Regions from separate parts of the Granulibacter bethesdensis genome, predicted to be linked through region 2. Evidence: predicted binding sites of a transcription regulator. Region 2 holds the regulator's gene; the other holds the start of a gene.
The links. The regulator HrcA, encoded in region 2, represses chaperone genes, less so after heat shock. The targets are predictions, from matches to a motif close to GTTNGCACTCNCNNNNNGNGAGTGCNAAC.
Positions count from the first base shown of each region.

Region 1 (8,114 bases), 300 kb from region 2:
GCGAGGCTTTTCTGACCGCTGGATGGGCGGCGTGATGAGGAAGGCCGGAGGTGGTATCCTGTTTGGCTCCGGTTTCCTTGAGCCCTGCCAGAATAGCCTGTGCCAGGGCATGCGCCACGCAGCGATAACCCAGATCGTTATGATGCAGCCCGTCCGAGGCGATGAAATCAGCGTATGGGTGGCCCATATCCCGCCAGTGATCCATCAATTGCCCACGCTGGAACAGCGCAGCACCGGTCTTGTGGGCAATGGAGGCCATGGTGCTGTCCAGTAAAGGGCCTTCCTTGGTTGCGATGATACGGGGTGCACGCTGATTATCCATCAGCACCACATCGGCGGAAGCTTTGTGCATCCGGACGACACCGGCCGTGACCATCTTGCGGAATATGTCAGGGCTGATATTGCGCATCGCCCCATTGGCTCCGACCTGCCAGATTACGAGCTGAGGATGAACATCCAGCGCGTCACTTTGCAGGCGCGGGGTTTCCTCCGCCACGTCTTCCCCGCCGATGCCCCGGTTGATCACGGCGATATGGGCATGCGGCAGAGCCTCTGACAGTTCCTTCTGCAACAAAGCGGGGTAGGAGGCGCCAATATCTGACGACATCCATCCCTGCGTAGAAGAGGAACCGATGGCGACGATCACCACCTGTTCATTATCCTCCAGCGCATCCCGCAGATTTTTGAGATGCAGGGGCGGCATCTCGTAAGCCGGGCAGCTCGGCGGTGGGGAGGATGTTGCCACCTGGATGGAAGAGGAAGATGCAGACTTACTCTCCTGCATGGCATGGGCCATGAAAGGAACTGTGAGCGTACCAATGGCCGGAGCGGCGAATGCCAATAAAGCGCCGGTTTTCCAGACAATGCGATCTATCACGCCACGTTTGATCATTGGATGCTCTCAAGCCTTATAAGGGCTTACCATGAAACAGGAACTATCGCTGGCATGGAGAGAGCCGGGAGAAAAGCCTGAATCTGTTTAAATCTCATTCATCTTCAGAGTGCAGCAGGGGTGTATCCTTACCGATAGACCCCAGCCTTCCGGATTCTATCGGTCAGGATACACCGCAAACCGCAATGAAAACGTTCGTCCCGGTAATGAGGCAACCCTCTCAGTCGGCTGTACCGCCGATGGTCAGGCCGGTCAGTTTCAGCGTCGGCTGCCCGACACCGACCGGAACGCCCTGACCGCTTTTGCCGCAGGTGCCAATTCCAGGGTCCAGCGCAACATCCGGCCCGATCATCTCGACTTTCGTCAGACTGTCTGGCCCGTTGCCGATCAGGGTCGCACCCTTGACCGGGGCGGTAATGCGGCCATCCTCGATCAGGTAGGCCTCGCTGGCGGAAAACACGAATTTGCCGGAGGTGATGTCCACGCTGCCGCCGCCGAAATTCGCTGCGTACAGGCCGCGTTTCACCGAGCGGATCATTTCTTCCTTCTCATGCGTGCCGCCCAGCATGACGGTGTTGGTCATACGCGGCATCGGTGCATAGGCATAGGACTGGCGGCGGCCATTGCCGGTAGGGCGGACGCCCATCAACCGGGCATTGAGCCGATCCTGCATATAGCCGGTGAGAATCCCATCCTCGATCAACACGGTTCGGGAGGATGGGGTGCCTTCATCATCCACGGTCAGGCTGCCGCGCCGGTCCGGCAGGGTGCCGTCATCGACCACAGTGACGCCCGGTGCTGCGACCCGCTGTCCCATCAGCCCGGCAAAAGCGGAGGTTTTTTTGCGGTTGAAATCCCCTTCCAGCCCGTGGCCGATGGCTTCATGCAGCAGGATGCCGGGCCAGCCGGAGCCGAGCACGACCGGCATTTCCCCGGCCGGGGCCGGGCGGCTGTCGAGGTTGATCAGTGCCTGGCGCAGGGCTTCGTCGATCCCGTTTTTCCATGTTTCCTCAGTCAGCAGGCGATCATAGCCATAGCGGCCCCCTGTGCCGAAGCTGCCGCTTTCCCGGCGGCCATCCTGTTCGACGATGACGGCGATATTCAGCCTGACCAGCGGGCGCAGATCAGCGACGCGCAATCCATCGGCACGGATGATCTGCACGGCTTGCCATTCCCCCACGATCGAGGCCGTCACCTGCCGCACGCGGGCGTCTTTTTCCCGCGCATAGGCGTCGATGGTGGCAAGCAGGGCGGTGCGGGTGGCGAAATCGACGCTCGGCAGCGGGTTGGCGTCGCTGTAGAGCCGTGCGTTGGTCGCCCGCGGTGGCTCGGCGAGGGTACCGCCATGGCCGGAGGCGACGGAGGCTACTGTGGTGGCGGCACGGCGTAAGGCGGCTTCGCTGATCTCCCCGGCATGGGCATATCCGGTGGCTTCACCGGCGACGGCGCGCAGGCCAAAGCCCGTGGCGGTGTCGAAATTCGCGCCGCGAATGCGGCCATCATCCAGACTGACGACCTCGCTTTCGCGATATTCCAGGAACAGCTCCCCATCCTCGGCCCCGAGCAGGGCATCCTGTGTGATTTTCAGGGCGCTGTCCTGATCGAGGGTCGCGTCCGCCCGCTCGAAGAACAGATGATCGGTGGCAGCGAGGGCGGTATCGAGACTCATGACAACTCCTGCCCGGCTAGTGAGAAGAGGCCGGGGCATTGATGGAAGCGGTGCGGCCGGCACCACGCAGACTATGCAGGGTGACGATCGCGGCCGTCAGCAGCAGGACAGCCATGCCCTGATGTGCCACGGCCACTGGTACGGCGACGACACTCAGAAGCGTGGCGATGCCAAGCGCATATTGCAAGATCACTGCGACCATCAGCGGCAAAACAGCACGCCGGGCATTGCCGCCTCTGCGGAATCCGATCATCCCGGTGAGCAACGCGGTCAGGGCCGTCAATGTGGCCAGCAGGCGGTGATCAAACTGGACGGTGGGGATGTTTTCGAACATGGCCCGGGGGCCTTCGCCATAGCCTTCCGGGACCAGGCGTCCATCCATCAGCGGGAAGGTATTGTAATCCAGCCCGGCATGAATCCCGGCGACGAACCCGCCGGCAATGATGGTGATGCAGACCAGCCCCAGCGTGACTGCGCTCATCCGGCGTAGTCCCACCGTGCCGGGGAGTGGGCGCGGCTCAGGATTCAGGACCGAGAGCGCAGTCCAGAGCAAGGCGCTGTAAAGCAGCAGGGCAAAGGAGAGATGAACCACCAGACGATAGGGCGAAACCGCTGTGCTGTCCGGAAAAAAACCGGAGGCGACCATGAACCAGCCGACTGCACCCTGCAGCCCGCCCAGCACAAAAATCAGGATCAGGCGGGGGATCAGGCTGCGCTCGATCCGGCGCGTCACCGCCAGAAAGATCAGCGGCAGCAACAGAACCAGCCCGATCAGGCGTCCCCACAGCCGATGGGTCCATTCCAGCCAGAAAATATGCTTGAACCCGTCCAGCCCGAAGCCGTGATTGACCAGCGCGTATTGCGGGATCTTCTGATACAGCGCGTATAGCCGCTCCCATTCAGTCTGGGAGGCCGGTGGCAGCGTCCCCATCAGCGGTGCCCATTCCATGATGGACAGGCCGGAACCGGTCAGCCGTGTCGCCCCTCCGAGCATGACCATGACCAGAATCATGAAGCAGAGCGTGAACATCCATGTTGCAACCAGAATCCGGTTGCGCTGCTGCGGAGTTACGGCATGCTGCCACCCATGTTCGCTGCCATGGCGGGATGGAGAGGATGCGGCACGGATATGATCTGACATAATGCCCGCTCTATACCGGTTTCAGAGGCAGGCGAACAGCAGGCACGGCGATGGCAACTGTATGGGTCACCTGTATGGCTTGATGCTGCCGGGTCATGACGCTAACCGGGATGGCCATGGTCACAACCGAGCCTCCCGAGGCTGCTCCGTCCGTATCGCTGCGTGTCTCACCCCCTTTGTGGAAAAGTGTCGGCAAGCCGCTCCTGTTGATTGCCGGTCTGGTTGGGGCCGGTCTGATTATGCGCGGCCTGTCGGTTGAAAGACTGCGCAGCCCGGGTGGCTGGATGTCCTATCTGCTGCTGGCCGCCCTGTTCTGTGCAGTCGGAATGCCGCGTCAGGTAGTGGCTTTTGCGGGCGGATACAGTTTCGGCGCGGCAGAAGGATTTGGTCTGGCCTTGTCGGCCACCGCGCTGGGTTGCGTTGTCGATTTTCTCTGGGCACGGCTGCTGGCGCGTGCCTGGATGCGGCGTTTTCTGGCAAGACGCGAGCAGGGGGGGCGTCTGGTCAGGCTCAGCCGGCTTCTGGCCGTGCATCCCTTCAGCGCCACCCTGACCCTGCGTCTGCTGCCGGTCGGCAGCAATGTGCTGCTCAATATTCTGGCCGGCGTGCTGGATATCCGCCCCATCCCTTTTGTGGCGGCCAGTATCGTCGGTTTTATCCCTCAAACCCTGGTGTTCGTGCTGCTGGGCGGGGGCACCAGAATCGGTCATGGCGTCCAGCTGGCTGTGGCCATCATGCTGTTCTGTATGTCCATGATGCTTGGGTTCTGGCTGTATCGCCGTACCCGACTTGGCCGGGAGGCGATACAGCCGGATGAGAGCGTCAGTGCAGAGTGGCCACCAGCGCCGGATGACGAATCTCGCCCGGCGTGATCAGACCGGCCGCGGTCACGCGCACTGAATGGAGCTTGCCCTCAAGCTCGCGACTCCAGAAATCCAGAAATTTATGGAGTTCGGGAAAGCGGGGGGCCATGTCCAGCTCCTGCCAGATATAGCTCTGCAACAGGGCGGGATGATCGGGCAGGTGATAGAGAATTTCAGCGGTGGTCAGACGATAGTCCTGCAACTGACGGCCAAGATTCATAAGAGTGCCTCCTGACGGTAAAAAACCGGGCCTGCGCCGGTCTGACCGCAGCCCGTTTCAGAAGCGTGACATTGCAGTTTGAGTGATTTCAAGAAAAATGTTTCTTATCAATGGATTAGCACTCACGCTGCGCTGTGGCTGCCAAAAATTCACAGGATCCGAGCACCGAATTGCTTGAAAAATGAAATGAGCTGCCATACATGGCTGGCACTCCCCGAACGGGAGTGCTAACAAACGAGCCCATCAAGCGCCGGACAGAGGCGCACGAGTTTTATGGAGCGTTTTCCGATGGCAAGTTTCCGTCCCCTGCACGACCGCGTCGTGGTCCGTCGCCTGAACGCTGAGGAAAAAACCTCTGGCGGCATCATCATTCCTGACACCGCCAAGGAAAAGCCGATGGAAGGCGAAATCGTCGCCGTCGGCGCCGGCGCACGTAACGAGCAGGGCCAGATTCAGCCGCTCGATGTCAAGGCTGGCGATCGCGTGCTGTTCGGCAAGTGGTCCGGCACGGAAGTGAAGATCGACGGCGAAGAGCTGCTGATCATGAAGGAAAGCGACATTATGGGCATCATCGGATAAGGCTGCGCACGGCAAAAGCCTGCGCCTTTGTTCTGAATGAAGTCCTGTTTTCCTCCCCACAGACTGTAATCGAGAGAAACGACAATGGCAGCCAAAGACGTAAAATTCGGTGGCGACGCCCGTCAGCGCATGCTGCGTGGCGTGGACATTCTGGCCGATGCGGTGAAGGTGACCCTTGGTCCGAAAGGCCGTAACGTGGTCATCGACAAGAGCTTCGGCGCACCCCGCATCACCAAGGACGGCGTGAGCGTCGCCAAGGAAATCGAGCTGGCCGACAAGTTCGAGAACATGGGCGCCCAGATGGTGCGCGAAGTGGCCTCGAAGACCAATGACAAGGCTGGTGACGGCACCACCACCGCGACCGTCCTGACCCAGGCGATCGTGCGTGAAGGCGCCAAGGCCGTGGCCGCTGGCCTGAACCCGATGGACCTGAAGCGCGGCATCGACAAGGCCGTTGCCGTGGTGATCGAGGATCTGAAGGCCAACAGCCGCAAGATCACCAACCCCTCCGAGACCGCTCAGGTCGGCACCATCTCCGCCAATGGCGAAAGCGAGATCGGCCGTATGATCTCCGAGGCCATGCAGAAGGTCGGCAATGAAGGCGTCATCACGGTTGAGGAAGCCAAGGGCATCCAGACCGAGCTGGACGTCGTCGAAGGCATGCAGTTCGACCGTGGCTATGTCTCTCCGTATTTCATCACGAATCCGGAGAAGATGATCGCAGAGCTGGATAACCCCTACATCCTGATCCACGAAAAGAAGCTGGCCCAGTTGCAGCCTCTGCTGCCGCTGCTGGAAAGCGTCGTGCAGTCCGGCCGTCCGCTGCTGATCATCGCCGAGGATGTCGAAGGCGAAGCTCTGGCCACTCTGGTCGTGAACAAGCTGCGTGGTGGTCTGAAGATCGCGGCCGTCAAGGCTCCGGGTTTCGGTGATCGTCGTAAGGCGATGCTGGAAGACATCGCGATCCTGACCGGTGGTACGGTGATCAGCGAAGATCTGGGCATCAAGCTGGAAACCGTCACCCTTCAGCAACTCGGCACCGCGAAGCGCGTGCTGATCGAGAAGGAAAACACCACGATCGTCGAAGGCGCCGGTTCTCCCGACGACATCAAGGGCCGTTGCAGCCAGATCCGTGCGCAGGCGGAGGAAACCACCTCTGACTACGACCGTGAAAAGCTGCAGGAACGTCTGGCGAAGCTGGCAGGCGGCGTCGCGGTTATCCGCGTCGGCGGCTCCACCGAAGTCGAGGTGAAGGAGCGCAAGGATCGCGTCGATGACGCGCTGCATGCAACTCGCGCCGCGGTCGAGGAAGGCATCGTTCCGGGTGGTGGCGTGGCTCTGGCCCGTGCTTCCCTGAAGCTGGCCGATCTCGGGTATGACAATGGCGACCAGAAGGTCGGTATTGAAATTATCCGCCGTGCCCTGCAGTCACCGCTGCGTCAGATCTCCGAGAATGCGGGTGAAGACGGTGCGGTGATCGCCGGCAAGGTTCTGGAAAACGACACCTATAATTTCGGCTTCGATGCCCAGACCGGCGAGTTCAAGGATCTGGTGTCGGCCGGTATCATCGACCCGGCGAAGGTCGTCCGTACGGCTCTGCAGGATGCGGCTTCCGTCGCAGCCCTGCTGATCACCACCGAGGCGATGATTGCCGAGAAGCCGGAAAAGAAAGCTCCGGCTGGTGCGCCTCCGGGCGGCATGGGCGATATGGATTTCTGATCCATCCGTTCATCAGACGGTTGAAGGGCGGCCCTGGTGGCCGCCCTTTTTCTTTGAGCTGTGTTGAATCCCCAGATCAGAGACCTGTTTTTGGTCGATCCCCGAGGCGGCTTGTCATTGATCCGCAATTGACATCTGCGGAGCTTTCTGTCCCACTACAAACTGTCAATCGTACTTTTGCTTGCCTTGCTGCGCGTCCGTTCCCGGTGAGAGTGTTTTTCGGAACATATGCACCGGTGCCCCACCGGGGGGAGCCTTCAAGTAATACAAAAGGCTCGGTTGTCGATCACCGCACAATGTGTGTGGTGTTAACGACGGAGAAGTGACGCGCTATGGCTACGGGTACAGTTAAGTGGTTCAATGCTACAAAGGGCTTCGGATTCATCATGCCGCAGGATGGCGGTAAGGATGTGTTCGTGCATATCACCGCTGTTCAGGCGGCTGGTCTGCGTGGCCTGGACGAAGGTCAGAAGGTGACATACGAAGTTGCGATGGAACGCGGCAAGGCCGCTGCCACCAACCTTCGCGTGGCTTGATTGATTGCTCAGTCAGCCTGATGCTTTACCGCATCGGTCTGGTCTGGTCATAAGATCAAAAAACCGGTCGTTCCTGATGGAACGACCGGTTTTTTAATGTTCAGACATGGATAAAGACGTGTCAGCCCTTCTCCACCCGGCGAATCGACGTTCCGCCTGCCTCTGACAAGGCCTGTTCGGCACGATATTGCTGGTTCGTATCCTGTACGGAGACCGACAGGATCAGCGCATTGGCCTCTGCAGCTGTTTCACGCTTTTCGTGCCCGGCATGGCTGGCCGCCTGCCCGATGCCTTCCGCGGCACCTCCTGCAATTGCACCGCCTGCCAGCGCCGCCCCTACCACCGGCAAGGCTGCTCCGCCTGTTGCTACCACAGCCCCGGCAGCAGCCATAGCGCCTGCCGCCGCGGCGACTCCTGCCCCCAATGTGCGTAGCTGGCGATGATCTGTTTCCGTGGTGGGTGCCTCGACACTGCCATCGGGGCCAGCCTGGGCAT
Region 1 covers NZ_CP018192.1:2,411,605-2,419,718, reverse strand. The annotation lists gene GbCGDNIH6_RS10865 (SGNH/GDSL hydrolase family protein) at 1-892, opposite strand, end outside; gene tldD (metalloprotease TldD) at 1,113-2,561, opposite strand; gene GbCGDNIH6_RS10855 (COX15/CtaA family protein) at 2,578-3,702, opposite strand; gene GbCGDNIH6_RS10850 (TVP38/TMEM64 family protein) at 3,813-4,574, shown strand; gene GbCGDNIH6_RS10845 (usg protein) at 4,525-4,785, opposite strand; gene groES (co-chaperone GroES) at 5,074-5,364, shown strand; gene groL (chaperonin GroEL) at 5,449-7,083, shown strand; gene GbCGDNIH6_RS10830 (cold-shock protein) at 7,416-7,619, shown strand; gene GbCGDNIH6_RS10825 (hypothetical protein) at 7,741-8,114, opposite strand, start outside.
Region 1: a site for HrcA is predicted at 4,989-5,017, ahead of groES (co-chaperone GroES). Genes of this name have one in related genera too.

Region 2 (8,114 bases):
GTACCGTCGATCACGGGCACCTCGATTTCTCCACCCAGAGCAGCCTGCGTCATCCGTAGCGGAACCCGGCAGAAAATATTTGCCCCTTCCCGCTGAAAAATCGGATGCGGACGAATGGCGACATGGACGTACAGATCGCCGGGCGGTGTGCCATTCGGGCCAGCTTCACCCTCACCCGAGAGGCGAATGCGCGTGCCATCCTCGACTCCGGCAGGAATGGAGATCTGGAGCGTGCGCTCCTGGGAGACGGTTCCGGCCCCCTGACAGACCCGGCACGGATTACGAATGACGCGTCCCGCACCGCCGCAAGTGGGGCAGGTGCGCTCCACCACGAAGAAACCCTGCTGCGCCCGCACCTTGCCGGCGCCCTGACAGGTCGGACAGGTATCGGCACTCTTGTTTTTGTCTTCGCTGCCTGTTCCGTGGCAGGACTCGCAGGTAACGCGGGTGGGCACGCGCAGCGTGGCTTTGGTGCCGTTGAAGGCCTCGACCAGATCGATTTCAACCGCAGCGCGCAGGTCGGACCCTGTGCGAGGGGCACCCCCACGCCGCCCCATGAAGTCGCCGAACATCTGATCGAAAATATCGCCCAGACCGCCTTCCTGGAAGCCGCCGAAACCGCCCCCTCCTCCTCCACCGCCATTCTCGAAAGCGGCATGACCGAAACGGTCATAGGCGGCCCGTTTCTGTTCGTCTTTCAGAACATCATAGGCTTCGCTGACGTCCTTGAATTTGGCCTCGGCTTCGTGATCGCCCGGATTGCGGTCCGGGTGATACTGCATGGCGAGCTTGCGATAGGCTTTTTTCAGCTCATCGGCATTGGCGTCTCGGGCGACGCCAAGAGTGGCATAATAATCCTGCTTGGCCATGGGCATTTCTCAGCTAAGGTCCTGTCCGCGGCAGAGCGGAAACCGTGCTCATGCAGCAGATGACAGGGCGGGGCAATCAAAAAGGCCGAACCACGAAGAAGGGGCACGCCATTCAGGCGTGCCCCTGGTCGTGTAATCCCGGCCTTTCATCAAGACCGGAGCCTGACACCAGGGGTCAGGAATGCTTCTTCGGATCGACTTCCTCGAAATCCGCATCCACGACTTTTTCCCCGTTCGGGCCAGCCTCGGCTTCACCGGCGGGGGCCTCGGACTGGGCCTTGTACATCGCCTCCCCAATCTTCATGGCAACCTGGCTCAGACGCTCGGTGGCCTGGGTCAGGGCAGCGAGGTCATCGCCTTCCAGTGCGGTGCGAGTAGCGCTGATGGCGCTTTCCGCCTCGCCTTTATCGGCTTCGGCGATCTTGTCGCCCTGCTCCTTCAGGTTTTTCTCGACCTGATGGACCAGGCTTTCGGCCTGATTGCGGGCTTCGACCAGAGCACGGCGCTGCTTGTCGGCTTCGGCATTGGCCTCGGCTTCCTGTACCATGCGCTGGATATCAGCATCGGACAGACCACCGGAGGCCTGAATCCGGATCTGCTGTTCCTTGCCGGTTGCCTTGTCCTTGGCGGAGACGTTGACGATACCGTTGGCGTCGATATCGAACGTCACCTCGATCTGCGGCACGCCACGCGGTGCGGGGGGCAGGCCGGTCAGATCAAACTGGCCGAGGGACTTGTTATCCGCCGCCATTTCACGCTCGCCTTGATAGACCTTGATGGTCACGGCGGGCTGATTGTCTTCGGCGGTGGAGAACACCTGGCTTTTCTTGGTCGGGATCGTCGTGTTGCGGTCGATCAGGCGGGTGAACACACCGCCGAGGGTTTCGATACCCAGCGAGAGCGGGGTTACGTCCAGCAGAAGAACGTCCTTGACGTCGCCTTTCAACACTGCGCCCTGCACGGCGGCGCCGATGGCCACCACTTCGTCAGGGTTGACGTTGCGGGCCGGTTCCTTGCCGAAGAACTGTTTGACGGCTTCGATCACCTTTGGCATGCGGGTCATGCCGCCGACCAGAATCACGTCGCTGATTTCGCCTGCGGACACGCCGGCATCTTTCAGCGCCTTGCGGCAGGGTTCCAGCGTGCGCTGGATCAGATCATCCACCAGGCTTTCCAGCTTGGCGCGGGACAGCTTCAGCACCAGATGCTTGGGACCGGAGGCATCGGCGGTGATGAAGGGCAGGTTGATCTCGGTTTCCTTGGAGGAAGACAGCTCGATCTTCGCCTTTTCCGCGGCTTCCTTCAGACGCTGCAGGGCCAGCTTGTCCTTGCGCAGGTCGATACCCTGCTCGCGCTGGAATTCTGAGGCCAGATAGTCGATCACACGGGCGTCGAAATCCTCACCGCCGAGGAAGGTGTCGCCATTGGTGGACTTCACCTCGAACACGCCATCGCCGATTTCGAGGATGGACACGTCGAAGGTGCCGCCGCCAAGGTCATAGACCGCGATGGTGCCGGTATTCTTCTTGTCCATGCCGTAAGCAAGGGCGGCGGCGGTAGGTTCATTGATGATGCGCAGGACTTCGAGACCGGCGATGCGACCTGCATCCTTGGTGGCCTGACGCTGGCTGTCATTGAAGTAGGCCGGGACGGTGATGACCGCCTGCGTGACCGGCTCGCCGAGATAGGCTTCGGCGGTTTCCTTCATTTTTGACAGCACGAAAGCACTAATCTGGCTCGGCGCATATTTCTCGCTACGGGCCTCGACCCATGCATCGCCATTATCGCCACGCACGATGGCGTAGGGCACCAGATCCTTGTCCTTGGCGACGGTCGGATCGTCATAACGGCGGCCGATCAGGCGTTTGACGGCGTATAATGTGTTGGAGGGGTTGGTGACGGCCTGCCGCTTGGCGGCCTGTCCGACCAGACGCTCCCCGCTATCGGTGAACGCGATCATGGAGGGGGTTGTACGCGCGCCCTCTGCGTTTTCCAGCACGCGCACATCCTTGCCTTCCATAATGGCAACGCAGGAATTGGTCGTGCCGAGGTCGATACCGATGACCTTGCTCATAAGTCTGCTCCTTTCCAGCGGATGCTGACGGCCCGAAGCACCGCGTGCATCCCCGATTTATATTCGTTCGATGATGTAAGAAGGAGAAGCGTCCCGGGCAAGAGGCTGCTTCACCAGATTCCGGCATGGATGGTTAAAACTGCGACATCTCTGTTGAAGTCGACCGATTCAGCCGGGGAAAACCTGTTGTCAGACCTTTGACACGACCACCATGGCGGGTTTCAGCAGGCGGCCATTCAATGTCCAGGCCGATGTCCATGCCTGAATCACTGTGCCCGGCGGATGCTCGGCGCTGGGTTGTTCGCTCATCGCCTGATGAAGGTTGGGATCGAACACCGCCCCGGTCGGGTCCGTGCCGCTGATACCATTGCGCTCCAGAATAGAGATGAAATTCCGCTCCACCCCCTCCAGCCCTTCCCGCACGCGGGTCAGGGAGGCAGGTTCGCCATCCTCTGCCGCCGGCAGGGCGGACAGGCCGCGCCGGAGGTTTTCGGCGGCTTCCACAATGTCGGCCGCGAATTTTTGCACGGCGTAATTGCGGGCATCGTCGGCGTCACGCTTGGCGCGGGCGCGGACATTGGCCATCTCCGCCTCTGCCCGCATCCAGCGTTCGCGAAAATCGTCCCGCTCCGCTTCCAGTGCGGCGATGCGGGCTTCTGGTGTTTCCGCGGCAGCGTTCTGCGGCTGCTCGCCGGAATGAATCTCTTCCTGATCTTTCGGAAGTTCCTGCTGCGTTTCGTCCTGCATGGCTGTCGCCTCGGTTTCGTTCGTCATGGGCGGTGACTTAGCGCATCGACGCCGTGGAACAAGGGATGAAACTCTGAAACCGTGTTTCTGCGGTGTTTTTCGTGTCCAGAAGCGCAGATTCATGCCGATTTCTGTTCCGTCTGTGCTTCAGGGTATGACAGGGGCTATGTTCAAATCTGTCCGGCGCCGCCCAGCAGACGACCAATGACCCGGGCGGTATAGTCCACCACCGGGATGATGCGGCCGTAATTGATGCGAGTCGGGCCAATCACGCCAATGGCACCGACGATCCGGTTGGCATCGTTTCGTGCCGGTGCCACCACCATAGACAGGCCGGAGGCTCCGAACAGGCCGCTCTCGGCACCGATGAAAATCCGCACACCATCCGAGTTTTCCGCCAGATCGAGCAGCCGCAGGATGGTTTCCTGTGCTTCCAGCTGATCGAACAGCATCTGGATGGCGGCCAGCTGACCGGCCTGCACGGCATCGGCAAGCAATTTGCCCTGGCCACGCACGATCAGATTGCCGCCGCGTTCCTCGCCGCTCCATGTGGCAAGCCCTGCCTCGACCACCTGTGCCGCCAGCGTATCGAGCTGGGTGCGGTTGGCGGTGATTTCCTCCGTCACCAGGCGGCGGAGATCGGCGAGAGGTTTGTTGCTGAGCCGGGCGTTCAGATAATTCGCCGCCTGTTGCAGGGCGGAGGGTGGAAGACCGGGTGGGATTTCCATGACCCGGTTTTCCACCTGTCCCTCGGATGTGACCATGATCACCAGTGCCCGCCCGGTACTGAGCGGCACAAATTCGATATGCCGCAGTGCACCTTCCGATTTCGGCGCTAGCACCAGTCCGGCAGCGGAGGAAAGGCCGGAGAGCAGGGTGGAGGCCTCGGTCAGCGTGTCTTCGAGACTGCGCCCGCGGGCTTCCAGCGATGCGGCAATACTGTTCTGCTCGTCTTCCGAGAGTGCGCCGAACTGGAGCAACCCATCCACGAACAGCCGCAGGCCGCGATCGGTGGGCAGGCGTCCGGCGGAGGTATGGGGGGCAAACAGCAGCCCGGCATCCGTCAGATCGGCCATCACATTGCGAATGGTCGCGGGGGACAAATTCACAGGCAGACGGCGGGATAGGGTGCGACTGCCGACCGGCTCCCCGGTTTCGACATATTGCTCGACAATCTCGCGCAGGATTGCGGCAGAGCGTGTGTCCAACCCCGCTGGCAACCCCATTGGCAGAGGGCTGACCGGAAGGCTGGCCCCCAGAACTTTACCCAGACCTGAACTGCGGGGGGATGGTGAAACAGAACGTGGCATGCATGAAAACCTGATCTGCCATAACGGTAGGAAGCCGGAAGGGGCGGGTCAATGACGATGCGTCCTATGTCTGCATATTTTCAGGATGCTGATCCATGATATGGGGCTGCGGGATGGGTTTTCATGGTGCGCGGCCTTGTCAGCCTTTCCCTGATCCGGCACTCCACACGACAGAAGCCGGCTTCTGTCGTAGCAGTCTGGTCATGTCCAAAGGATTGCCCCCCATGTCTGTCCCCGGCCTTTCTTCAGCACGCCCGTCCGGTCGTGCGGCCGATGCATTGCGTAGCGTCAGTCTGGAAACCGGTTTTGCGCATCATGCCGAAGGCTCCTGCCTGATCAGGATGGGCCGTACCGAGGTTCTGTGCACCGCCAGTGCCGAGCCGCGGATTCCGGGTTTTCTGCGTGGCACCGGCAAAGGGTGGGTGACGGCGGAGTATGGTATGCTGCCGCGCGCCACTCACAAGCGTGGAGACCGGGAGGCCGCCCGGGGAAAGCAATCTGGTCGCACGCAGGAAATCCAGCGGCTGATTGGTCGTGCCCTGCGTGCCGTGGTGGATCGGGATGCAATGGGGGAGATGAGCATCACGCTTGATTGTGATGTGCTGAATGCGGATGGAGGGACACGCTGTGCTTCTGTCACCGGCGCGTATGTTGCACTCAGTCTTGCCTTCCACAAAATGGTAAAGGCTGGCGTACTGAAAGCGGTGCCGCTGCGTGGTCAGGTGGCGGCAGTTTCTTGCGGCGTGGTGGGGGGGCAGCCTGTGCTGGACCTCGATTACATTGAAGATTCAGGGGCCGAGGCGGATTCCAACTTTGTGCTGACCGATGCGGGCGGCATCGTCGAAATTCAGGGAACGGCTGAAGGCGCTCCGTTCAGCGAGGCGGATTTCTCTGCGATGCTGGGTCTGGCTCGTCAGGGAACGGCACAGCTTTTCACCATGCAGCGTGACGCCATTGCCGCGTTCCTGTCCAGATAATGATCGCCGAAATCAGGACTGAGCGAAAATAGAGAGGGATCATGAGCGAGGCCCGGAGACTGAACCGGAATGATACACTCCTCCTTGCCACGCATAATGCCGGTAAGGTGCGGGAATTCGACAGTCTGCTGAAACCGTGGTCGATCACGCTGGTTTCCGCAGCTGCCCTCAATCTTCCGGAGCCGGAGGAAACCGCAAGTGATTTCGTTGGCAATGCCCAATTGAAAGCACTGGCTGCGGCGCAGGCCTCGGGGCGGCCCGCGCTGGCGGATGACAGCGGTTTCTGCGTGGCCGCGCTGGAGGGCGATCCCGGTATTTTCTCCGCCCGCTGGGCCGGCCCGGAAAAGGATTTCGCCACCGCCATGCAGCGGATTCACGATTTGGCTGGTGAGGATGAAGACCGACGCGCCTGGTTTGTGTGTGCGCTCAGCCTCGCCTGGCCGGACGGGCATACAGACAGTTTTCTGGGCCGGGTTGATGGTGAAAGGGTCTGGCCACCGCGTGGCACACAGGGTTTCGGCTATGACCCGATATTCATTCCCCGGGGCGGCAGCCTGACCTATGGCGAGATCGCGCCTGCCGAAAAAGACGCCGCCAGCCATCGTGCCCGTGCGTTCGAGCAGTTTGCCGCCGCGTGTTTGCCTCTGGCAGAATCCTGATCGGGCGCACACCGTATTTTCTACAGTCTCAAAGGACAGGATCATGACCGAAGCCAATGGTCGCCGTGCTGATCATCCTATCGATGAACTTTTTCTGGAACGTTGGTCTCCCCGTGCCTTTACAGGGGAGACCATGCCCCATGATGAGCTGCTGACTGTTCTGGAAGCCGCCACCTGGGCACCGTCCGGCTATAATGCGCAGCCATGGCGGTTCATCTATGCTCATCGTGATACGCCACATTTCGAGACCCTGCTGAAGCCGTTGATCCCGTTCAATCAGGGCTGGGCGAAAAATGCGTCGGTGCTGCTCTATGTGGTGTCGCACACCGTGCTGACGCCGCCGGGCAAGGACCAGCCGGTGCCGAATCACAGCCATTCTTTCGATGCCGGTGCGGCCTGGGCACTCCTGGCCTTGCAGGCGCATCTCAAGGGTTGGGCGACACATGGCATGACCGGCGTTGATTTCGCTGCTGCCGCTGAGGCACTGAATGTTCCCGCAGATTACCGGATTGAAGCGGCGGTGGCGATCGGACGTCGGGCCGATCCTTCCCTGCTGGATGAGGCCGCGCGCGCGCGCGAGGTTCCCAACAGCCGCGAGCCGGTGCAGAGCAAAATCTTCGAAGGCGCTTTTCGCTCGGCATGAGGGGGGATGCGCCATCCCCCGGTGATGGGACAACAGAACCGCTGGCGTTGTATATTCACTGGCCGTTCTGCTTGTCCAAATGCCCGTATTGCGACTTCAACAGCCATGTGCGGGATGAGATTCCGCAGGCGCGTTTCGCTGCAGCGTTGCGGGCTGAACTGGCATGGGAGGCGTCACGGCTCGGGCGTCGTCCGCTCGCCTCCGTGTTTTTCGGCGGTGGCACGCCCAGCCTGATGGCACCGGAGACTGTCGCTGCTCTGATTGAAGAGGCCACCCGGTATTTTCCGCCGCGCGACGATCTGGAAATCACGCTGGAGGCCAATCCGACCAGCGTGGAGGCCGGACGTTTTCGTGCCTTCCGTCAGGCTGGCGTCAATCGCGTATCGCTGGGGATTCAGAGCCTGCATGACGAGGCTCTGAAAGGGCTTGGACGGCAGCATGATGCAGGGCAGGCGATGGCTGCGCTGGAACTGGCCCATACGATTTTCCCCCGCCTGTCGTTCGATCTGATCTATGCCCGACCCGGCCAGACTGTGGCGGCGTGGCGACAGGAGTTGCGACAGGCTTTGTCGCTGGCGGGTGATCATCTGTCGCTTTATCAGCTCACCATCGAACCCGGTACTGCCTATGAAGCGTCTTTCCGCCGGGGGGAGATCATACTGCCTTCGGATGAACAGGCGGCAGAACTATACGATGTGACCGGAGGAGAAGCGGCACAGTTCGGCATGACGGCCTACGAAGTGTCGAACTATGCCAGATCAGGGGCGGAAAGCCGGCATAATCTGGCTTACTGGCGCTATGCCGATTATGCGGGAATCGGGCCGGGGGCCCATGG
Region 2 covers NZ_CP018192.1:22,598-30,711, forward strand. The annotation lists gene dnaJ (molecular chaperone DnaJ) at 1-869, opposite strand, end outside; gene dnaK (molecular chaperone DnaK) at 1,045-2,943, opposite strand; gene GbCGDNIH6_RS00115 (nucleotide exchange factor GrpE) at 3,133-3,717, opposite strand; gene hrcA (heat-inducible transcriptional repressor HrcA) at 3,861-4,916, opposite strand; gene rph (ribonuclease PH) at 5,225-5,977, shown strand; gene rdgB (RdgB/HAM1 family non-canonical purine NTP pyrophosphatase) at 6,019-6,636, shown strand; gene GbCGDNIH6_RS00135 (nitroreductase family protein) at 6,680-7,279, shown strand; gene hemW (radical SAM family heme chaperone HemW) at 7,276-8,114, shown strand, end outside.